Regions from separate parts of the Kitasatospora sp. NPDC034023 genome, predicted to be linked through region 1. Evidence: riboswitches for the same ligand, from Rfam matches in the RefSeq annotation. Region 1 holds a riboswitch; each other region holds the start of a gene.
The links. Region 1 has a riboswitch for cyclic di-AMP ahead of ACZ52R_RS17030 (glycoside hydrolase family 16 protein). Riboswitches for the same ligand answer to the same signal wherever they lie in the genome.
Positions count from the first base shown of each region.

Region 1 (4,086 bases):
CGCGGAGCCCGATGAAGGTCTCGTACAGCATGCTCGAGAACGGCGGCCACAACTTCGAGACCTGGAGCGCGCTGCTGCCGTCCTCGCTGGAGTGGCTGTCCCAGCACCTTGCGGTGCCGAACCCGACCGCCTGACGACCGGCCGCTTATCGGCCGGACCCCGGGGCCCAGCCGCGGGTCGGGGGTCCGGCCGTCACAGGTCTCAGGCCACCCGCTCCAGCGAACCGGTGTGCAGCTGGCCGACCCGGCCGCCCTCGCCCTCGAAGGTCCAGAAGGCCCGCACCGTCAGCTTGTTCAGGTCCATCACATGGCTGACGGTGATCCCGCTCTGCTCCGTCCAGCTGACGAAGTAGATCTCCGGTGCGACCTCGGCGACGTGCAGCCGCACGTCCTCCCACTGGCCCGCGGACTCGCCGAGGCCCTCCCAGCGCAGCCGCGTGCCGTCGGCCGAGTAGGTGTTGCGGAAGGCCGCGCCGTTGTCGGCCCGGAAGACGTAGGTGCGGCCGGCGAAGGCGGGCAGGGACGCGATCATGGTGGGGCGGCTCCTCGTTTCGGGCTTTGGTGCTCTTGTGCACTGCGGAAATGTCAGGCCTCCAATTTATCCGACCGGGTGCAGTCGGTCAGATCTTTGCCACGGTACGGATCGCCACCGCGCCGCCCGCCGGGGGGTGCGACCGGCACATGGACACCCGCCGCGCTCCGGTCCTACCGTCCGCCCATAAAACGCACCCCTGCGAGACTCACCCCAGCGAGACGCACCCCCACCACGCCCGTCCACACCACCGGCATCGCGACGGTCGGCGGCACCCGGCTGCTGAGCGGCCTCGACCGCCTGGAGCTGGCCTGGGCGCCGGAGGCCGAGAGCCAGGTCGACGCCTGGCTCGGCTGACCATCCCGCCAGGCCTTCGGCCGAGCACCCGGACGGGCACCCGGCCAGGAACCAGGACGGGCATCCGGCCGGGCCGGGGGATTGATCAACTCGGCCGCCGCACAGCGTTGTTGATCGACACCACTGTGAGCTGCGCGACAACCGGACCGACGGAGTTGTCCGTTCACGCACAGCCTGCCTAGCCTGCAACGGTCGTCCGCCCTCGCGGACCCCGCCGCCGGGACGCCGAGTCCCGTCCACCCGTCGGCGGGTCACCGAGCACCACGCGGACGGGAGCGGGGGAACCAAGGTCGGCGCCCGGCCCGCGCGCTCACGCGTACGGGTCGTGGCTAGGGGTGAAGCCGTTCCACAGGCGGCCGGGCCAACTGCAGCCCGAACCCGACAGCTAACCTCGCAGGCGTCGCAGAGGTCCGCTCATGCCCCAGCCTGCTGTCCGGCGCGCCACGCCGCGCCGCGCCCGCCCCTCCCGCCGCGGCCGCAACGCCGCCTTCGCCGCCACGGGGGCGCTCGCCATCAGCGGCGCCGGCCTGTTCGGACTGCCGTCCGTGAGCAGTGCCCAGGCCGCCACCGCGCCGACCGTCACCCAGGACCGGCTCGCCCCCGCCACCATGGTCGCGGGCAAGGCCGGCACCGCCTCGCTCGGCCTGCACTCCTCGGCCTGCTTCACCGCGAAGACCGTCGGCGTGGGCGTGCGGGACGCGCGCGGCACCAACCTCGACTTCCCCGGCAACGCCTCCAACGTGCAGATCTGCCCGAGCGGCGTGAACTTCACCAGCGGCGCGCGCACCCTGCCCGCCGGGACGTACACCCAGTTCGGCTTCTGGCAGGACCTCGGCGGCGTCTGGCACAACCTGCCCTCGCAGCAGCTGATGGTCTCGGCCACCGCCACCCCGGCCCCGGCCCCGACGGCCACCGCCACCCCGGCGCCGACCTCCACGCCGACCCCGACCTCCACGCCGACCCCGAGCGCCACGGCCAGCCCGACCGCCCCCGCGCCGTCCTCCCCGGTCGTCGGCAAGTCGCTGACCTGGTCGGACGAGTTCAACGGCTCGATCTCCTGGGGCCAGCGCTGGGTCGGCGACAAGAGCACCTCGTACAAGTACGGGAACCACAACCCGGACGACAACAAGCTGGACTGGCTGAACAAGAACAACGTCAGCGTCGCCAACGGGGTCGCCACCTTCACCGCCGCCCCCGGCGGCCCGGCCCTGGAGAACGGCAAGCAGTCCTGGAACACCGGCTTCCTGACCACCGAGGGCTCCAGCGAGGGCTTCCAGGTCAAGACCGGCGACTACGCCGAGACCCGGGTCAAGCTGCCCGCGGGCACCGGCGCCTGGCCGGCCCTGTGGACCTGGAAGAACGGCAACGGGGAGATCGACTCCTTCGAGTACCACCCCGACAACCCGAACCTGCTGGAGCTGACCAACCACGTCAACCCCGGCAACCCGAAGTACTACACCGACGCGAGCGCCATCGCGAAGGACCAGTGGGTGACCATCGGCACCTACTACGGCGCGAACTCGGTGGACTGGTACGTCAACGGCGTCAAGGTCTTCTCGGACGGCAAGGGCGTCGGCGCCAACTGGTCGGCGTACCTGATCCTCAACCTCTCGGTGTGCGCGGGGCAGTACCACCCCGCGCCACAGGGGACCGCTCCGATCACCATGGCCGCCGACTACGTCCGCGTCTACCGCTAACCGGTAGGACGTCTCACCGGTCGCCGCAAGCCGGCAGCCGCTCGCCGGCGCCCGGCGCCCGGTGGGACGACGTGCTCAGGAACCGGCAGCCGTCTCGACCACCGTGATGTCGAACGGCTGCCGGTTGTTGCTCTCGTCCCGGTCGTCCGCGCTGCGCACCGCGACCCAGCCGCCGCTCAGTTTTCCCAGGGGCAGGTCGGGGTCCAGACGGACCGGGACGAGGGCGGTCGCGGTGCGCAGCGGCGGCAGCCCGGGCCCGAAGACGCAGCGCACCCGGTGGCCGTTCTGCAGCACCTCGCAGTTGTCGGGGTAGTAGGGCCCCTCGGGGGTGACGCCCTTCGGCAGGGTGACCACGACCGTGAACGGGGAGGCGGTGGCGTCCGGGCCCCTGTTGGCGACGAAGCCGTGGACGGTCGTGGTGCCGCCGGGCGGCGCCGCCGGGTCCGGGTCGATCCGGACCACCTCCAGGTCGGAGTCGGACGGCGCGGCGACCACGGCGGGCAGGGTGGACACCTCGGGGACGGCGGACGCGGTCGGCGCGCCCGGCGCGACGACCTCCACCGCCGGACGGGGCTCCGGCCGACGCAGCGCCCAGGACGGGCTGGTGGCCGGCACCGCCACCGTGCAGCCCGCCACGACGGCCGCGACCAGCACGGCCCCGCCGTACCTCCTGCCCCTCGTGCTGCCGTGCGATCCCGTGTCACCGCAAGACCCAGTGCTGCCGCGCGATCCCGAGCCACCTCCTACGACGCCCCGTACGTCCTGCTGCTCCATGCCGCTCACCGTGCCCTCGTGCTTCGGCCGCCCGCACCGTCGCGGGCCGCGTCCGCACCAGGGTGGCCGAGCTGTCGCCGCGACCGGGGCGCATCCCGACCCGCCCCGCCGCCGTCCGCTCGAACGGAGGACGTGCGGTGTCGGCCCGGCGGCCCGTGTCGGAAGGGGGGGTGACGAGGCGTCAGGCTGGTGGCCCTCAGGGGGCGAGGACCTGCCCCAGCCGGCCGGCGATCTGGCGCATCACCGGTACCAGCGAGGCGGCCCCGGCCTGCTCCTCCAGGGCCCGGATGCGGGCCTCCGGCCCGGAGACCGAGAGCGCGGTGGGCGTCGGCGCGCCGGGGACGGCGAGCGCGATGCAGCGGACGCCGATCTCCTGCTCCTGGTCGTCGACCACGTAGCCGCGCTCGCGCGCCTCGGCGAGCTGGTGCAGCAGCTCCTGCGGGTCGGTGACCGTGTACTCGGTGTGGGCCGGCAGCGGGTTGGGGCCGAGGACGGCGCGCGCCTCGTCCTCGGGCAGCTGGGCGAGCAGTGCCTTGCCGACGCCGGTGCAGTGCGGCTGCACCCGCCGCCCGACCTCGGTGAACATCCGCATCGAGCGCCGCGACTGCACCTGCCCGACGTACACCACCTCGCCGCCCTCCAGTACCGCCAGGTTCGCGGTCTCGCCGGTGGCCTCCATGAGCTCGGCCAGGTAGGGGCGGGCCCAGCTGCCGAGCAGCCGCCCGGC
Region 1 covers NZ_JBVIRY010000011.1:48,202-52,287, forward strand. The annotation lists gene ACZ52R_RS17020 (alpha/beta hydrolase) at 1-134, shown strand, start outside; gene ACZ52R_RS17025 (phenolic acid decarboxylase) at 202-531, opposite strand; cyclic di-AMP (ydaO/yuaA leader) riboswitch at 1,138-1,303, shown strand; gene ACZ52R_RS17030 (glycoside hydrolase family 16 protein) at 1,305-2,585, shown strand; gene ACZ52R_RS17035 (hypothetical protein) at 2,661-3,239, opposite strand; gene ACZ52R_RS17040 (IclR family transcriptional regulator) at 3,556-4,086, opposite strand, start outside.

Region 2 (4,086 bases), on a different contig from region 1:
TGCGCGGTGAGCGACCCGAGTAGCATCGGCCCGGTGGCCAGGGAAGCGGACTTCGTCGCCGAATCCGGCCGCGGGCTGCACCTGGTGGAGTCCTTCAGCCGCTCCTGGGGCTGGCACCCGCTGGGCAGCGGCAAGGTGGTCTGGGCCATGTTCGAGGCGGAGCCGGCGGGCGGCACGCTCGACGGACACCCGGAGATCGGCGGACACCCGGAGATCGGCGGGCACGCGGAGATCGGTGCACGCTCGGCGCTCGACGCGCTCGGCGGACCGGTCGACGTCGGTGGACGGCACCGGCGCTCGGCCTAGCGCCGAGCGGCGCGTGGCCGGTCGAACAGCGGGCCGAGGGCCCGCTCCCATGCCAGCTCGGACGTCGGGCAGGGCGTCGGGTACGGCAGCCGGCCGAGTGGCCGGTCGAGGGAAGCCCCGGGAGGACCACGCCCCGGGCCCTTCCGCCAGGCCCCGTCGGCGGTTCGCCCCGGCCGGTGGCCGGGAAGGCAACAGCGGAGAAGACGGCAGGAAAGTCAAAGGCCGTCGTGGTGTCGGCACCCACGACGGCCCCCCGATGGTGAAGCACGGCAGCCGGTCAGACCGCCAGGTGGTCGAACTCCCCGTCCTTGGCCCCCAACAGCAGGGCGGCGATCTCGGCCCGGGTGTAGATGAGCGCCGGACCGTCCGGGAAGCGCGAGTTGCGCATCGCCACATCACCGCCCGGCAGGGCCGCGAACTCGACGCAGTTGCCCTGGGAGTTGCTGTGCCGGCTCTTCTGCCAGACCACCCCCGTGAGATCGGCCGCGGCCATCCCGTTGTGGGTGTCGTACGAGCCGTGCGTGTCCTGCGAGTCGTGCGAGTCGTGCATAGAAATCTCCCGAAGAGCTCCGGAGTTGTCGTCCAGCGCGGCGCCCCCGGCACCGCCGAACGAACGGACCGGCCCCGTACCGGCCCGGCACAACGCCTCACTTGACGCGATGATAGCTGCAGTGCACGTGCATCAGCACGGGACGTTGCAGGTGCACGAGGCCTTTTACCCGCGGCCCCGAACTCTTCACGGGGTCTCCCCTGACGGTACGTAAACGGACATAGTCGACTGAATCACCGGAGCCGCGATAACCCGCCGTGAGCGGCTCCCCGCTGAATGTTGATCTTCGAATGCCGGGAGTCGCGCCACCGTGACCCTCCGTCAGACGACCTCCGGACTGTGAGACATCTCACGCACCACAGTCGCAACGCCGCACCACGTGGGGCACGTCAAAGCAATGGCCCGTGCTCGCACGGGGGTTGGGTGAGGAATGTCCGGATTGTGGGCAAACCACCCGTACCGGCACGGCGGCCACACCGGGTCCGCACCGCGACCGCGCCAAACCCGTACGGCAGCCGACTGCAGGCCGGACGGGCCGATGTCCTACGATCTCCGGCATGAGCACCGCAGCCATTCCGGGCGCGCCACTGCCCGTCCGCACTCCAGGCTCCCGTGCGCGGGGGCGCCACCGTCGTCCCGAGCGCCCCGCGATCCCGGCCAACGCGCCGGCCCTGGTGCTCGCCGTGCCCGCGACCGCCGGGCCCGAGTCCCGCTCGGTCGTCGAGGAGCTGCTCTCCATCGTCCGCAGCGAGCAGAACGGCGTCCAGGCCGCGGTCGGCTACCTCCCCGGCGACTACGCCGAGGGCGCCGGCGGCGAGGACCGCACCGTCGCCGAGCTCCTGGCCATGGCCGCCGAGGCCGGGCTGCCGACGCCCGTCCTGGTGCCGCTGGTGCCCGGTCCGCACGGTTTCCTGGCCGAACTCCACGCGCTCGCCGCCGAGTACGGCGCGCCGGTCACCGACGCGCTGGGCCCGCACCCGCTGCTCGCCGAGGCCGTGCACGTGCGACTCTCCGAGGCGGGGCTGGCCCGCGCCGACCGGGCCCGGCTGTTCGCCATCGCGACCGCCGCGGACGGCGTGGTCCTGACCACCGTCGGCGGCGAGGACGCCGCCGCCGCAGCCGGCATCACCGGCGTACTGCTGGCCGCCCGACTGGCCGTCCCGGTCGTCGCCGCCGCGCTCGACGTGCCCGGCTCGGTGGCCGCGGCCGTCAACCACCTCAAGGAGTCCGGCTCGCAGCGCCCGGCGCTGGCCCCGCTGGTGATCGGGCCGGAGGCCGACTCCGAGCTGCTCGCCACGGCCGCCGAGGAGACCGGCTGCCCGTCGGCGGCGCCGCTGGGCGCGTACCCGACCGTCGGCCAGCTGATCGCCTCCACCTACCTGGCCGCGCTGCCCACGCCGTCCCCGGAGGAGCTGGCGCAGGCCGAGGCGGAGGCGGCGGCCGCCGCCGAGGCCGAGGGGGTCGTGGAGGGCGCCCGGCGCGCTCACGCGGCCGCCGAGGCGCCTGCCGGACAGTAAGGACACCACGCGCCGGTCGGCGCGCACACAGGGCCCGGAACGGCTTGCGTTCCGGGCCCTTCGCTTTGCCTCTCTCGTTGCCCCTCCTGTTGCCTCTCCTGCTGCCCCTCCTGCTGCTTTCCTGTGCCGTACGGGAGTTACAGGAGTTAAGCGAGCAATGAAGGGAATGTCCGTTCTGGCGCCATTTGCAAGGAAATGGTGAGCGCACTCTCCGGCGCTCGAATCGCGGCCACCCCCCTGGCTCGGACGGCGCGCCGCTTCGCGCTTCAACACACCGTCACGTCACTCCTGAGGCGAAGACAGTTGTGGGCATCCGCAACAGCATTGCCGAAAAACGATCATTTACGATCATGATTACCTGACATTTTGGCAGTTCCCACTAAACCGTGATGCGCGTCACAGCTATTTGCAGTTTGAACTTAAGTCTGCTTAACGTGCTCCCCGTTCGTGGCCACACGGACCCAGTTCATCCGCAACGCCGAGTCCTGCCGTCGGATGTCCTGGAAGCGCGAAAACGCACCACGGCAGGAGCGGGGGACCCACAGGTAAGTCGCCCCGGACCGTTCCCCGGAACGTCCAGGGCTAGGGGTGAAGCCGCGCTCACGCGCGGCCGGGCAACTCCAGCCCGAATCCGACAGCTCACCTCGCAGGCGTGGGAGAGGACCGCGTCTTCATGCTGCCCACCAACGGCACCCGTCTGTCCAGCCGCACCCGCCGCGTGATCGCCGCCATCGGCGTCGCGGGCGTCGGCCTCACCGTCCCGTGCCTCGTCTCCGGCACCGCCTCCGCGGCCTCCGTCGCCACCTGGGACAAGGTCGCCCAGTGCGAGAGCACCGGCAACTGGAGCATCAACACCGGCAACGGCTTCTACGGCGGCCTCCAGTTCACCCAGAGCACCTGGTCCGCCTTCGGCGGCACCGCCTACGCCGCGCGCGCCGACCTGGCCACCAAGGACCAGCAGATCGCCGTCGCCGAGAAGGTCCTCGCCTCGCAGGGCCCCGGCGCCTGGCCGGTGTGCTCGGTCCAGGCCGGCCTCACCAAGGGTGGCGCCCCGGCGTCCGTCGACACCTCGACCGCCGCCAAGCCCGCCGCGCCCGCCGCCCCGGTCGCCAAGCCCGCCGCCAAGCCGGCGCAGACCCAGGCCCCGGCCGCCAAGCCGGCCGCGCCCGCCCAGGACGCTGCCCAGGCCGCCACCGACTCCGCCACCGGCAACTGGACGCAGAAGCACCAGCAGCAGGCCCAGAGCGGCGACTACACCGTGGTCGAGGGCGACTGGCTGTCCTCGATCGCCGACAAGCACAACGTCCAGGGCGGCTGGCAGCGGCTGTACGACCTCAACCGCAGCACCCTGACCGACGGTCCGAACACCATCTACCCGGGCCAGCACCTGTCCTTCGGCGACGGCGGCCAGGCCCAGCAGTCGGCCTCCACCGACCAGTCCGCCTCCTCGGACAAGTCCGGCTCGGACTTCACCTGGTTCAACCGCTCGCAGAAGTCCGGTCAGTCCGCGAACGGCGGTGCCGTGAACGCCAAGCCGGCGGCCCAGACCCAGACCCCGGCCGCCCAGCCGGCCGCCCAGGCGCAGACCCAGGCCCCGGCCCAGGCCGCCACCGGCAGCATGGCCGCCGCGGTCGCCTTCGCCGAGTCCAAGGTCGGCCAGGCCTACGTCTACGGCGGCACCGGCAACGGCGGCTGGGACTGCTCCGGCCTGAC
Region 2 covers NZ_JBVIRY010000018.1:158,373-162,458, reverse strand. The annotation lists partial or broken gene ACZ52R_RS24175 (ATP-binding protein) at 1-159, shown strand, start outside; gene ACZ52R_RS24170 (DUF397 domain-containing protein) at 584-856, opposite strand; gene ACZ52R_RS24165 (sirohydrochlorin chelatase family protein) at 1,414-2,373, shown strand; cyclic di-AMP (ydaO/yuaA leader) riboswitch at 2,871-3,039, shown strand; gene ACZ52R_RS24160 (transglycosylase family protein) at 3,047-4,086, shown strand, end outside.
Region 2: another riboswitch for cyclic di-AMP. It lies ahead of ACZ52R_RS24160 (transglycosylase family protein); the one in region 1 lies ahead of ACZ52R_RS17030 (glycoside hydrolase family 16 protein).

Region 3 (4,086 bases), on a different contig from region 1:
CCCGTCGCCGTCCGCGACCGCGTCCGCGCCCGCCTCACCCTGGCCGGCCGGCTGCACCTGGCCCACCTCGCCGACGACGGCCTCAGCGTCCACCTGCGGGTGGACGTCGCCCACGCCGTCCTCGCCACCCCGTACGGCACCGGCGCGGTCACCGCCGCCGTCCTCGCCCTCGCCGCCCCCGACCCGATGGCCCGCCACGAGGCCGCGATGCTCACCCACTTCGCCGACGACCACGCCGACGCACTCGAGGTCCTCACCCGCCTGCTCGACCCGGTGCTGCTCGCCCGGAACCCGGACATCCGCCCGCTCGCCCTGGACCGCCACGGCCTGGTGCTGCGCCTGGACCACCCCGACGGCCACCGCGACGTCCGCCTGGTCTTCCCCGAACCGGCCCGCGACACCGAGGACTTGGGCCACCGGATGCACGACCTGCTGGCCGCCGCCCGGTACGGTCAGCCGGCCCACCGCAGCTGAGTCACCGGCTCACCGCCCGGCCGCATCCTCCTCACGTACCGCCCGGGCCACCACCGGCGCACCGCGAACGCCACCCCGACCCCGCCCCGACCCCGCCCCGACCCCGCCCCGAAAACGAACCGCCGACCCCGAAAACGGCAGCGGCCGGCCCGGCTCGCGAGGAAGTGAATCCCGCGAGCCGGGCCGGCCTGGGCGTGTCCCGCGCCCATGTCCACTGCACGGCGATCACCCGGTCGAGCGGTCACCCGACATGACCATCCCGGAGGATCGATTCGCTCCGCAGCAGCGGTGGTTCCTGAAACCCCGACAGGGTCAGAGCGCGACGCCGTGCGCGCGCAGGTAGGCGACCGGGTCGATGTCCGAGCCGTACTCCGGGCCGGTGCGGATCTCGAAGTGCAGGTGCGGGCCGGTCACGTTGCCGGTGGCGCCGGAGAGGCCGAGCTGCTGGCCGACGGTGACGGTCTGACCGATCTTCACACCGATCACGGAGAGGTGCGCGTACTCGGCGTAGTGGCCGTCGGCGAGCTTGATCTCGACCTCGTTGCCGTAGGCGCCGCCGTTGCCGGCCTTGACCACGACACCGTTGGCGACGGCGCGCAGCGGGGTGCCGGTGGAGGCCACGAAGTCCTGGCCGGTGTGGTGGCCGGAGGCCCACATCGAGCCGGCCACGCCGTAGGCCTCGCCGAGCACCGGGTGGGCCAGCGGCGCGACGAAGCCGGAGGCGGCGGCGACCGGAGCGGCGGTCACGGCCTGGGCCGGAGCGGCGGTCTGAACCTGGGTCTGCACCTGGGCGGCCGGCTTGGCGGCCTCGGTCTTGACCTGGACCTGGGCCTGCGGCTTGGCGGCCGAAGCGGCCTGGGTGACCGGAGCGGCCGGCTTGGCGGGCTTGGCCGGGGCGACGTCCGCGGACGGCGCGGCAGCGTGGCCGGCGATCGCGAACTGCTGGCCCGGGAAGATCAGGTTCGGGTTGGCGCCGACGACCGAGCGGTTCTGCTCGTACAGCGCGTGCCAGCCGCCCTCGACGTGCTTGGCGTCGGCGATCTTGGACAGGGTGTCGCCGCTGACGACGCGGTAGCTCTCGTGCGCGGCGGCCGGAGCGGCCTGGGCCGGCGCGGCCTGAGCCGGCGCGGCGTCGACGGCGGTGGTGGAGGCGGCGGCCTGCGGGGCCGGGGCGACCGGGGCGGTGTGGGCCTGGGCGCTCATCGCGGTGACGAGCGGGAGGGCGAAGGAGACACCGGTGACGGCGGTGGCGATGCCGATGCGGGCGGCGCGGGGCAGGGCGATACGACGAGCCTGAGCAGGCATGGAAGTTTCCTCTCCGACGCCTGCGAGGTGAGCTGTCGGGTTCGGGCTGGAGTTGCCCGGCCGCATGCGCGGCTTCACCCCAAGCCGGCCCTGGACGCCGCGCCCTGAGGCGCGAACTTCCGGTCCGGCGACTTACCTGTGGGTCCCCCGCTCCTGCCGTACAGAGTTCAGTTCGAACCACCGGGAAGCGGCAGGACTCGGCGTTCCACCCGGTGGATCCGTCCGGACTGGCCGGGCGGTCGCTGAACTAAAACCCATCCGTTCGGGTGAAGCAATGTCGATCTCTTGAATCGGCAACCATCCCCCGGGGTGCGGTGACTCTCCGGATGATCCGCTGCACGGTGCGTACGCGATCCATTCACCCCGCGCCACTGATCCACGACCCTGCGCCGACATCGACGGCACTGCGCGGTCGTCCGCTCACGCACCGCACACCACCGACACACCCGCCGGTGACCCTTGTCACGCGGGCCTCACGGGGAGCAGGATCGGGCCGTGGCCACTTCCGAGGCCGGCACCCTGCGCCTGGGCACCGCGCAGGGTCGCTGGGTACTACTGGCGACGGTGCTCGGCTCCAGCATGGCGATGCTGGACGGCACCGTGGTGAACGTCGCCCTGCCCCGCATCGGCGCCGACCTCGGCGCCTCCCTGGCGTCCCTTCAGTGGACACTGAACGGCTATCTGCTCACCCTGGCGGGCCTGATCCTGCTCGGCGGCGCGCTCGGCGACCGGTACGGAAGGCGCCGGGTCTTCCTCATCGGCGTGGTCTGGTTCGCCGCCGCCTCCGCGGCCTGCGCCGCCGCGCCGAACATCCAGGTGCTGATCGCCGCCCGCGCCGTCCAGGGCATCGGCGGGGCGCTGCTCACCCCCGGCTCGCTCGCCATGCTCCAAGCCGTCTTCGACCCTGACGACCGCTCGGCCGCGGTCGGGCTGTGGTCGGGCCTCGGCGGCGTGTCGGCCGCGGTCGGCCCCTTCCTCGGCGGCTGGCTGGTGGACGGCCCGGGCTGGCGCTGGATCTTCCTGCTGAACCTGCCGCTCGCGGCCGCCGTGATCACGGTCACCACGCGGTACGTGCCGGAGAGCCGGGACGAGAGCGCCACCGGCCGCTTCGACGTGCTCGGCGCGGTGCTCGCCGCGTTCGCCCTCGGCGCGATCACCTACGCGCTGACCGCCGCCGGGGAGGGCGTGTCCGCCGTGGTCTGGGTCAGCGGGTTGATCGGTGTGGTGCTCGGCGTCGCCTTCGTGGCCGTCGAGCGCCGCGCGCCCGATCCGATGCTGCCGCTCGGCCTGTTCTCCTCCCGGCTGTTCACCGCCGTGAACCTGGTCACCCTCTGCGTGTACGCGGCGTTCAGCGGCGTCTTCTTCCTGCTGGTGGTGCAGCTGCAGATCGTCGCCGGGTTCTCGCCGCTGGTCTCGGGCTTCGCGCTGGTGCCGATCACGGTGCTGATGCTGGGGCTGTCGGCGCGCGCCGGGCGCCTCGGCAAGCGGATCGGCCCGCGGATCCCGCTCACCGTCGGCCCGCTGCTGTGCGCCGCCGGGGTGCTGCTGATGCTGCGCATCGGCCCGGGCTCCTCCTACTGGGCGGACGTGCTGCCCGCCGTCACGGTGATGGGCTGCGGCATGACGCTGCTGGTCGCGCCGCTGACGGCCACCGTGCTGGCGGCCGTCGAGGTCCGGCACGCGGGCATCGCGAGCGGGGTGAACAACGCCGCCGCCCGCGCGGCCGGCCTGCTCGCGGTGGCCGCCCTCCCGGCCCTGGCCGGACTGAGCGGCGACGCCTACCGGGTGCCGTCCGCGGTCGACTCCGCCTTCCACACCGCGATGCTGATCTGCGCGGGTCTGCTGGCCGGCGGCGGGCTGATCGCCTTCGCCACCGTCCGGGGCAACGTCCTCGCCCCCGAGGACCACCTGGTGGCCGAGCCGGACTGCGCGTGGACCTGCGGCACCACCCCGCCGCTCGACCCGGGCCACGTCCACACGCACGAGGGCCCCGTCACCGGTCCGGTGGCGGGGCCCTCGCCCGACAGCTGACGAGTGGTCAGAGGATGTCGGCGGGGACGTACTTGGCGGCCTCCGGGTAGGCGGCCGCGACGGCCTCCACCTGACGGACCACCTCGGCGACCTGGGCACCGGCCGCACCGGTGAAGGAGAGCTTGTCGGCCAGCAGCGCGTCCAGCGCGGCCCGGTCCAGCGGGATCCGCTCGTCGGCGGCCAGGCGGTCGAGCAGCTCGTTCTCCCGGGCGCCCGCGCGCATCGCCAGCGCGGAGGCGACGGCGTGCTCCTTGATGACCTCGTGCCCGGTCTCCC
Region 3 covers NZ_JBVIRY010000026.1:35,614-39,699, reverse strand. The annotation lists gene ACZ52R_RS29415 (DUF2470 domain-containing protein) at 1-474, shown strand, start outside; gene ACZ52R_RS29410 (M23 family metallopeptidase) at 787-1,779, opposite strand; cyclic di-AMP (ydaO/yuaA leader) riboswitch at 1,782-1,962, opposite strand; gene ACZ52R_RS29405 (DHA2 family efflux MFS transporter permease subunit) at 2,275-3,810, shown strand; gene purB (adenylosuccinate lyase) at 3,818-4,086, opposite strand, start outside.
Region 3: another riboswitch for cyclic di-AMP. It lies ahead of ACZ52R_RS29410 (M23 family metallopeptidase); the one in region 1 lies ahead of ACZ52R_RS17030 (glycoside hydrolase family 16 protein).

Region 4 (4,086 bases), on a different contig from region 1:
AGAGCTGCTCGACCTGTGTCTTGACGTCCTTGCGGTCGGCCGGGTCCGGGCTGCCGGGGGCGGCGTGGGCGCTGCCGCCGGTCGCCATGCCGAGCGCGGTGGTGGCCGCCGCCGTCAGCACCAGCGCACGGACGAGCAGTTGGGAACGGCGGTGCACGGGCATGGTGGCAGCGGCTCCAATCCTGCGGCGCGGCCCCGCCGCCGCCCCACTGCGGGCGGTCGTCGAGCGGGAGTCCGGTGGCAGACGTTAGCGAGTCCGGGCAAGCGAGTCCAAACCCCTCCGGACCCGAATATTTGACCCGTAATCGGACATCAGCCCGAGCCGCCGAAAAAGCCGCAGGCCCGGCCTTCCGTGGAGGAAGACCGGGCCTGGAAGCGCCGAGTACGGATCAGACCCGCACGATGCTGGTCAGCGGCATGTTGGTGACGGCCTCGTAGCGGACCGAGGCACCCGGCTTGGGCGCGTGCAGCACCTGGCCGTTGCCGGCGTAGATGCCGACGTGGTGGGCGTCCCCGAAGAAGATCAGCAGGTCGCCGGGCTGGGCCTGGGACAGGTCGCTGCCGATCCGGGTGCCGGCGTGCGCCTGCTCCTGCGAGGTGCGCGGCAGCGAGACGCCGACCTGGTTGAACGCCCAGACCATCAGGCCGGAGCAGTCGAAGGAGGACGCGCCGGTGGCGCCCCACACGTACGGGCTGCCGACCTTGGAGGCGGCGGCGGAGAGCGCGGCTGCACCGCGCGAGCTGCCGGGGGCGACCGGCTTGGCGACCGGCGAGGCCGGGGCCGGGGCCGAGCCCGCGGAGAGGTCGGTGCGGCTGTTGTCGCGGGAGGCGCGGTCGGCGGCCTGCTGGGCCTTCACCGCGGCGTCGGCCTGGGCCTTGGCGTCGGCGGCGGCCTTCTCCTCGGCCGCGCGCAGCGCCTGGCGCTCCTGCTCGGTCAGGGTGTTGAGCAGGTCCTGGGCGGCCTTCAGCTTGTTCTGGACCTCGTCCTTGGAGGCCTTCAGCTGCTGGGTGGTCGACTCCAGCTCGGCGAGCTTGCCCTGGGCCTCGGTGCGGTCCTGGTCGAGCTTGCGCTGCTGCTCCTGGAGCACCTTCAGCTGGTTCTTCTGGGTGTCGCCGGCCTGGTTCAGCGCACCGGCCTGGTTGAGGAAGCTGTCCGGGCTGGACGAGAACATCAGCTGCACGGTCGGGGATATGCCGCCGTTGCGGTACTGCTCCCCGGCGATCTCGGCCAGGCCGCCCTGCAGGTCGGTCACCTGGTCCTGCTGACGGGCCACCTGGTCCTGCAGGCCGGAGACCTGCTTCTCCAGCGTCTGCTGCTTCTCCTGGGCGGCGTTGTACTGCTCGGTCGCCACCTCGGCCTGCTCGTTGAGCTGGTCGACCTGCTCCTTGACCTGGTCCTTGGTCGGCTGCGGGTCGGCGTGGGCGCCGGACTGCGCGGAGAGGGCGACGGCTGCGGCGGCGACACCGGTCAGGATCGAGACACGGGCGCGGCCGGCTGGCTTGGGACGACGATGGGACGCCACGAAGGCGGGCTCCTTCTTCCTACGTCCGCCTACCGGGTGAGCTGACGGGTTCGGGCCGGAAGCATGCCCTACGACGCCTCACGGCCGTTCCAGCGGCCGACCTGGCGCCGATTCACCCCGGAGGAACGTGGTTCCCCGGCTCCGCTGCGCAGCACCCCCGACTACTGGGCTCCCCTGTCGGGCAGTCGCTTCGACCTGCCCCGCTGCCTCGCGAACTCGACGGTAGCCACCGCCGCCACCCCGGCTGGGTGATCGACACTGCGATGGCTCGGTGCATGACCCTAGTAACTGAACCGTGATCGGTTCAAATCCTTGTCAGAAAAAAGACGGAAGATTACCCAAGTTCTTTTGTGAAAATGACCGATGGTAACCGCCGCCCCACGCAAGGCTGATCAGGTCTCACCCGATGCTCGCGAAACGGTCGAAAACCCGAACGCCACCCCCGATCGGGGGTGGCGCGGATCACAGGGCTCGGGCGAACCCCTTCGGCGTGTCGGGCCGTCAGACCCGGCGGATGGTGTTGATCGGCATCGCGTCGGCCTTCATCACCTTCACCACGTCACCGGTGTGCGGCGCGTGGACCACCATGCCGTTGCCGATGTACATCGCGACGTGGTGCATGTCGGGGCCGTAGATGACCAGGTCGCCCGGCTGAGCCGCCGCCAGTCCGGGCACCGCGGTGCCGTAGTGGCCCTGCTCCTGCGAGGTGCGCGGCAGCGAGACGCCGGCCTGGCCGTACGACCAGACCATCAGGCCCGAGCAGTCGAAGGTGCTCGACCCGGTGGCGCCCCACACGTACGGCGAGCCCTGCTTGCTCATCGCCTTGGCGAGGGCCACGGCCGCGTAGCCACTGGCCGGCGGCAGGCTGCTCAGGTCGACCCGGTCGCTGCCGCGCGAGGCCCGGTCGTCCTGCGCCTGCTGGGCCTTCAGCGCGGTGCGCTCGGCGGCGCTCAGCGAGTTCATCAGGTCCTGGGCGGCCTTCAGCTTGGTGTTGACGTCCGCCTTGGCCTGGTTCAGGTCCTTGGTGGTGGTGTCGAGCGAGGCCAGCACGGCGGCCGCCTCGGTCTTCTCCTGGTCCAGCCGCCGCTGCTGGTCCAGCAGCCCCTTGAGCGCCTCCGCCTGGGTGGTGCTGGCCTGCTGGACGGTGGAGGCCTTCTCCAGGTAGCCGGACGGGTCGGAGGAGAGCATCAGCTGGACGGACGGGTCGATGCCGCCGGTGCGGTACTGCTCGCCCGCCACCTCGGCCAGGCCGGCCTGCAGCTGGGTCATCTGCTCCTGGCCGCGGGCCACCTGGTCCTGCAGCTGGTCGGCCTGCTTGCGCAGCTGCGTGGCCCGCTCCGTGGCGCCGTTGTACTTCTCTGCCGCCTGCTCCTGCTCTTGCTGGAGTTGGTCGATCTGCGCCTTGACGTCCGTTTTGTTCGGCTGCGGCGCGGCGTGCGCGGCTACCTGGGCGGAGAGTGCGACCGCGGTCGCAGCGGCCGCGGTGAGCACGGAGACCCGCGCGCGGCTCGGCTGCTTGGGACGGCGGTGGGAGGCCAAGGGACCGGCTCCTTCTTCCAACGGACTCACCCGATTGGATGAGATTCCGGAAAATAGGTTTGACGCCAGACCCTAGTGCGGATCTATCCGCTTTGCCACTCCCCCGAAGGCGTGAACTCTGTTTCCCACACCGACTTCACCGGACCCGCACACCACCACGGACCCAAGGCTGACCAGGAGTCATCCTACGCGGCCCGCGCTCAGGGCCGGGCCAGCCGGTTCAGCAGCAGCACCGAGGCGACCGGGCGCGCGCCCGCCTTCCGCACGCCCTCCGCGACCTCCCGGTCGGCGGAGACCACCACCACCGGACGGCCCTGCGGCTCGGCCCGCACCAGACGGCGAATCAGCTCGTCCGCGGTCTCCCCGGTCCGGCTGAACCGTACCCGGACCCCGCGCGGCGGTGCCATGATCACCGGAACGTCCAGGTCCTGCCCGTCGAACACACAGGTGACCTCCGCCTGGGTGCGCTGGGCCAGCATCGCCAGCCCGCCCAGCAACCGGATCCGCTGCTGCTCCAGCGGCAGCGTCGGATAGCCGGTCTTGGTCACGTTGTAGCCGTCCACCACCAGGTGCACCTGCGGGATCGCCAGCAGCTGGTCCAGCAGCGCCGGGTCGTCCTCGGCCAGCCCGCGCCGCGCCACGTCGTGCGGCGAGGCCGCCCCCGGCACCACCGCCTCCACCAGGTCCGCCGGGCGGATCTGGGAGACCGGCAGCGCCAGCTCCCGCTGCAGCCCCTGGGCCGACTGCAGCACGGTGTCCAGCAGCAGCCGCAGCCGCATGTCCTCGACGCTGCGCCCCTCGCGAGCCGACCGGCGGCCCTGCTCGGCGGCGTTCTCCAGCTCGGAGACCCGGTGCTTGAGCCGCCGCGCCTCGGTCTCGGCCGCACTGCGCTCGGCCGCGCCCTGCGCCTTCGCGGCCTCCAGCTCCCCGGCCAGGCGGCGCGCCTCGGCCTGCGCCCGGCGGGTGTCACTCTCCAGCGACCGCACCTTCTTGCGCAGCGACTCGGCCTCCCGCCGGACGCCCT
Region 4 covers NZ_JBVIRY010000002.1:75,260-79,345, forward strand. The annotation lists gene ACZ52R_RS03200 (C40 family peptidase) at 1-163, opposite strand, end outside; gene ACZ52R_RS03205 (C40 family peptidase) at 390-1,523, opposite strand; cyclic di-AMP (ydaO/yuaA leader) riboswitch at 1,534-1,687, opposite strand; gene ACZ52R_RS03210 (C40 family peptidase) at 2,025-3,062, opposite strand; gene ACZ52R_RS03215 (NYN domain-containing protein) at 3,263-4,086, opposite strand, start outside.
Region 4: another riboswitch for cyclic di-AMP. It lies ahead of ACZ52R_RS03205 (C40 family peptidase); the one in region 1 lies ahead of ACZ52R_RS17030 (glycoside hydrolase family 16 protein).